2 regions of the Shewanella sp. NKUCC06_TVS genome follow, and region 1 is predicted to be linked to the other one. Evidence: riboswitches for the same ligand, from Rfam matches in the RefSeq annotation. Region 1 holds a riboswitch; the other holds the start of a gene.
The links. A riboswitch is a leader RNA that binds a small molecule or an ion and turns the genes downstream of it on or off. The one in region 1 is predicted to bind thiamine pyrophosphate.

Region 1 (3,429 bases):
GCATTGACGATAGTGTAGGGTTCAGAGCGGGATTCATTGCTGTCTGAATAATAGAATTCACTCTTACCGCTAAGATTCAGGTTAGCAAACCAACCCGAATTAGCACGATAAGTCCCACCAAGGCTGTAGGTAAGATGTGGAGAATGGGCCAGATCGCGGCCAGTTAAATCCACCTCAGTACCATATTTATCCTGATACTGGTAGTCACCGTAGGCCGTTTCTAACCAACCTAAGCTTGAGTAAACTTGCAGATTATCCGTGGCATACCAGGTTGCATCTAACTCAGCGCCATAGTTATTCGAACTGCCTGCATTTTCAGTGAACAAGATAAAACGCTGTGGTTTATCGGGATCTTGCTGTGATGCAGCCACCTGTTGATCTTGTCTGTCCATATAGAACAGCGCCAAATTAGTATCGATAAGTCCAGCTAACCAATGGGATTTAAGGCCGATTTCATAGTTATAGAGCGTCTCAGTACTAAACTCTTTTTTATCGTTCAATTCGACGGGCAAAGTCATGTTGAAACCGCCCGCCTTGTAACCGCGTGCGACTCGGATATAAGCATTGTGTGAGTCGTTCAGCACTTTACTCACAGCAATATGACCGCCCCACATGGTTTCGCTCGGGTCGAAATTATCGTTATTCGTATCAGAGTAATGACTGTTGCGACGCTCTAAACGTAGACCCACAGATAAAGCATAATTTGAGCCCAAATCCGTATCAAGCTGGCCAAACAGTGCATAGTTTGTCGCTTCATACTCTGAGTCTAAGACTTCATCCGGCCAAGTATTGTATTCAGAATACAATTGGTTATCTTCTTTCAGATTCATGGCATACACACCAAGCAACCAATCAGTACTCTCTGCAAAAATACGGCCCTGCTCGGTAGAACTTAGGCGAAACTCCTGCGACGCGGTTTTACGCTGACCCGTTTTATCCCAAAAATAATCGTATTGGCACGGCGCCAGATTGCCATTGTCATCATTACATTGCTTAGAGGCCCAATATTCTGAGTTAGCCCAATCGCCATCGTAACTGTAATGGTGATCGGTATTGGCAAAAGAGGTTAACGAAGTTAATTCGAAGTTTTCTGCGCCAGAATAGGTCGCTTTAAAACCCGCGCCTGTGGTGCGCTGACTATCAACACCCGGTTGATCCGATGTTGTCTGAGTTGGTGAATTGGTTAAACTCCACACATCATAGCCATTATCAAAATCGGCATGCAGCACAGTTAAATCAAACTGCAAATCATCTGTCGCATACCAGCGCAGCTTAGCGCGGCCGCTGAATTCATCGCGACCATTGGTATCATCACGGCCTAAATACAGGTTATCGTGGTAACCATTTTGCTGATGTTGCTGCATTGACACACGATAAAGCAGCTTGCCAGAATCCGTTAATGGGCCAGAACTGAAACCACTAAAAGTGCGCAAATCATCATCGCCTAACGACACTTCGCCGCCATGCTCAAACACATCAGTTGGATCGTTACTCTTCAGATAAATCAGTCCCGCTAAAGCATTCGCGCCGTAACGCGTCCCCTGCGGTCCACGAAGCACTTCGACCTGCTGTAAATCGTACATGCTCGACACCATACCAATACCGGATAAATCGATATCATCTATGATGTAACCCACGGAAGAATTAGGTGCGCCTTGGTATTGTTCCTGTTCCCCTACACCGCGAATTTGAAAATATTTCGGCCGAGAGCTTCCACCTGACCAGTTAAAATTGGCGATAGAATTAAGCAGATCTTCAAAGTGTTGCGCACTTTCATCTTGAATTTTTTGACTGTCGATAACGGTAATGCTTGAAGGCATTTTTTCTAAACTTGAGCTGCGAAAATCCGCCGTCACCACCATGACTTCCATCTCAGTGCTGGGATCGGGTTTATCGATAGCGTCGGTTTGTGCAAAAACAGGGGTGCTCAGCGCTGCGGCGATGGCTAATGCCAGCGGCGCTCGGGCTAAAAATAAGCTTGGCGATACGGTTGAAAATGGGGATTGATGGTTTGACGTTTTACGGTTTGACATAGGACCTCAAATATAATGTTTGAGATCCGGCAACGAATAAGCGATTCAGAAGTGTGCTGTTAATTGGCCCATTCCTACGCCGGTATTAGCCGGATCAGGTTCTAAGGGTTCGTCAGATGACATCTCAGTTTGCAGCCGTCAACGTTAAAATCAGAGTAACATTAATGCACAACAAACACCCCTTGGCGGCGCCTAGTATACATGACGGAAATAAAAAGTGGGCACTCTTATCTCTGCGATTCAATTAAATGTCGCGAAAACCACTGCCCTTCACTTCGTATGATGAAAATGTCTTTAGTATCAGCCTAAATCCTTTCGTCCATTTGACCGCCTATCATGATAATGCTATAGAAGGTCGCAATTTCGAACACAGTAAGAGGACAATAGTCGATGCAGCTAAAACCTTTATCGAAAGGACGTTATAGCCAGCGATGGGAGCAAGACTATCCACTTATTGAAGCGGTTGTACTTAGCTGTATCAGCGAAATAAAAATGCTCAAAAAAGGCGCTCACCTCATGACGCAGGGGGAAGCGATGGCATCACTTGTATTGGTGAAGCAAGGTCGAGTATCACTCGGTCATACCGCGAGAAATGGTCGGTGTTTTCAATTAGGTACTATTGATTGTGATTCACAACTGTTTGGCGAAATGGAGTTCTTCACCCAGTACCACTGTCAACTAGACATTATTGCCAGTGAACCCTTAGAAATCATGTTGATTAGCGCTGAAAAACTGCAACATTGCCTCGGTCAACATCCTCAACTCGCGCTATTTTTCGCTAGTGCAATTGCGATTGACTACCAAGACACAGTGGATATTTTTACTCGGCGACTGCTCTATCCTATCAGTTATAACGTGGCATTTGATATTTACCATGAATACTTAAATGACTTGCCCGTAGATGGCTTTAGTAAACGCTATTTAGAGGCTGAACGATTTGGCACTACCGACCGAGTCTACCGTCGGGCGCTACAAAATCTTGAGGAACGAGGCTTAATTGAGCGGAAAAAAGATGGCATTCGGATTTGTGATCTCAACGCACTCAAGAAATTTGTTGAAGCAGGCATATAACCGCTTTCAACATAACCCACACTCGACTTAATTTAACAACCGAGTGTGGGATGGATGCACAGGTAAATTAACTTACCGATGGCGAGTGTTGTTCCATAGCCGATTTCATCCGACTTGAAACGATCAATAGCATAAATATCGCTGCGTAAAGCAAAGGAATCACATACATCACTGTTTGTAATCCGATAATACGTTCAAAGAAAGAACTGATGGCTGGGCTAAACATCGCCCCTGCACTTCCGCTAATAAGAATATATGACACATTTTTGCTGCTGGCTTTTTTTACAAAAGACACGCCATAAGCAATAAATGCATTATAAAGCGC
Region 2 (3,429 bases), on a different contig from region 1:
TAAGCAATCAAACCTTGCTTAACATCTTGTTTATTCGGTAATCCTAAGTGTTCTTTTGGCGTGACATAACACAACATAGCGCAGCCGTACCAAGCGATCATGGCCGCGCCTATGCCGGAGGTGAAATGATCATACCCAGGTGCGATATCGGTGATTTGCGGGCCAAGCGTGTAAAACGGCGCTTCATCGCAGTGAGCTAACTGCTTGTCCATGTTCTCTTTAATGAGCTGCATCGGGATATGTCCCGGCCCTTCGATAATGGTTTGTACGTCGTATTCCCACGCGATTTTGACTAGCTCACCTAAGGTTTCAAGCTCTGCAAACTGGGCAGCATCATTGGCGTCGGCAATCGATCCGGGACGCATACCGTCGCCTAAAGACAGGGATACATCGTAGGCGACGCAAAGCTCACAGATCTCACGAAAATGGCTGTAGAGGAAGTTTTCCTTGTGATGACTCAGGCACCATTTGGCCATAATTGAACCGCCGCGAGAAACGATCCCAGTAACACGTTTAGCCGTCATCGGCACATAACGCAGCAGCACACCAGCATGAATAGTAAAGTAATCAACACCTTGCTCAGCTTGTTCAATCAAGGTATCGCGGAACACTTCCCAGGTTAAATCCTCTGCCACGCCGTTCACTTTCTCCAGCGCTTGATAAATCGGCACTGTGCCAATGGGCACTGGCGAGTTACGGATGATCCACTCGCGGGTTTCGTGGATATAACGACCCGTGGATAAATCCATGACAGTATCCGCGCCCCAACGGGTAGACCAGACGAGCTTTTCTACTTCTTCCTCGATGGAAGACGTCACCGCAGAATTACCGATATTGGCGTTCACTTTCACCAGAAAATTACGCCCGATGATCATAGGTTCGGCTTCGGGATGGTTAATATTCAGCGGAATAATCGCGCGGCCACGGGCAACTTCGGCGCGGACAAATTCGGCGGTAATCGGTTCACCAACTAAGGCACCAAAGGCTTCGCCCTTGGCTTTACGATTGAGGATTTCATCCTGTACTTGCGCAAGTGCCATATTCTCACGGATCGCCACATATTCCATTTCGGGAGTGATAATCCCTTGACGGGCATAGTGTAATTGACTGACGCGTTTGCCCTGCAGCGCTCTGCGTGGGCGGACAATCGCACTCGAACCTGCCTCAAAACGCAGATGGTCTAAACCGTCATCGGCGAGCCTTTGTTGGGTAAAATCCGATGTAGCGCAGGGTAATTGCTCTGTATCGTTGCGGGCTAGGATCCAGTTTTGTCTTAATTTACCAAGGCCGAGGCGCACATTGATGTCGGCCTCAGGATCGGAATAAGGTCCGGCGCAATCATACACGCGGATTGGCGGATTTTTTTCCATGATAGGCGCATCATCTGTACCGCCCACCAGCGTATCCGTCTGCATAATTTGTCGCATACCAACGCGAATATCGGCACTAGAGCCTTCGAGGTAAATCTTTTGTGAATTAGGATGTTGCAGTGGCGCTAACGTATCAATAAAGGCTTGGGCCTGCGCACGGGTTTCGCGGCGACTCGGCGCCTTAGGCACGATTGATTGACTAGACTCAGCCGATTTATTAGCCACTGTCGATTTATTAGGGATTGTCGATTCTGGCGCTGTGATTTCTATAGCATTGGCAGCTACAGCTGGGTTTGGGTTTGAACTGGACATAAGCAATCTCACGTTAAAAAATGGAGTTGCTTGTCTGGAGAATTGAGTTGTTGATAGCTGGGCATGGCAATCAATTTTTGTGGCCAACACTGGCTTCAAAAATTGAGTTACCCTGCTCAATAACAATTAAATCTCAACATTAAGGCTTAAAACACTGCTGAGTTAACAGGTGTTCAAGCCGTCTATTTTGGCGATTTAATATGTGTTATTACGCTTGTTTCCTTCGCAGGTTTTAACCTGATCAGGTTCAACGGATCCCGAATAAACGGTCTCAGCCAAGAGGCACTCCGACAAGATGAGTGCGCAGTATAGACAGAAGCGGCAGCAACAAACAAGGAAAAAAGCAATTAAAAACCTTAACTACCAATCCAAAATAAAGATTCATAATTCATTGTTTTTAATTGATTAAATTAAATAAAACTAAAAAAGTTATAACTAGCATGAAAATAGATCATAAAAGAAAGTCACTATTTATGGGGTTTGAGCATCATTTTATTTAATTGAGATTGAATGGCATCATCAATAGCTTGATTGATTTTTTTGCCACTGCAGTCAAATGAGAAGCCTAAATTTTCGGCGTAAGGATTAACTTGAGTGCCGACTTGTACCACGCGATAACAAGTATCTCCTTTACGCACAATACGATTTGGGTCTAAGGGTAAATCTAGACTCGTTGTGCCACCGAAATCATCGGCGTTAGGGACAAATAGCACCTCCATCTCTGGGCTCATTTCACTCATATTCGATTTCCGGGTGAACTTATCGGCCTGTTCAATCACGAGATCATCGAGCGCTTGCTCGCGCTGACGTTCAAAATATTGCTGCGTGAATAAACTCATGCTTGAGCTTGTCGCTATTGTGCTCTCACCTTCTGCTGCGGGCGAGCTCTTAGCGCCAAGCTGCGGCTTTATTTCTGTGGTATCAAGCGTATTAGTTGGTTTTTTTGCCATCGCTTCAGTGGGTTGAACTTCACTTGGGGCAATTGATTGAGTTTTCTTTAATTGAGATTGGCTCGATTGAGTGATGTCCGGTTTAACCGTATCTGGGTTTGCTTTTTCCGACTCTACTTTTTCAGAGACGGCCTTTTCGGGTGCTATTGTTTCAGGCATGACCTTTTCAAGTATTGGCAGAGGCTTCACTTGAGTTTGAGGTGTGGGAACAATTGTAGGCGTAACAGAATTTGTCGCTTCAGTCTTATCCTCGGCCTTGATCTCAGTTTCGGACTCTGAGGTTTCGGCTTTCTCTACCGCGGGAGCATAAATAAAGTAAGCCTTGATCGCTGCCACTTTAGGGCCACGGCTTTCTATTTCCTTCAATCCAAAGGGATTTAGCTGCGGACGCCACAAAATGCAGATAAGTAAAAATAAACACACATGCACTAAGAGTACGAAAAATAACAGACTTAATTCTTTGAAATATGGCTGACGAGCACGCAAAACTGATCTCGTACCCAATCCCTGAGCACTAGTTTGTATTGTCCTAGACAGTTCAGGTTTGGATTCAGACTCAGGAACCAATTTATGTTGATGTTGATGTTTAGCACGGATTTCTTGCAGTACTAAATCTTGGGCTTGCTCTTGGTCTATAGCTTGGGTGTCATGCTTAGAGGCTGAATGACCTGCATCGCTATTGAACGCTAATGTCTCCGCATTAGTGGTAAAAACAGGCGTTTGAGCAGCATCCAGTTCACCGAGGTGATGATCAAATGCGATAAAAGTCTCACCTTCTGGCGATGTGGCCGAAATCA

Region 2: another riboswitch for thiamine pyrophosphate. It lies ahead of thiC (phosphomethylpyrimidine synthase ThiC); the one in region 1 lies ahead of KO531_RS05105 (TonB-dependent receptor).

The regions. Positions count from the first base shown of each region.
Region 1 is NZ_JAHKQX010000003.1:282,217-285,645, forward strand. It holds gene KO531_RS05105 (TonB-dependent receptor) at 1-2,033, opposite strand, end outside; TPP riboswitch at 2,088-2,226, opposite strand; gene KO531_RS05110 (Crp/Fnr family transcriptional regulator) at 2,424-3,104, shown strand; gene tsgA (MFS transporter TsgA) at 3,172-3,429, opposite strand, start outside.
Region 2 is NZ_JAHKQX010000005.1:258,580-262,008, forward strand. It holds gene thiC (phosphomethylpyrimidine synthase ThiC) at 1-1,682, opposite strand, end outside; TPP riboswitch at 1,884-1,982, opposite strand; gene KO531_RS08050 (hypothetical protein) at 2,150-3,429, opposite strand, start outside.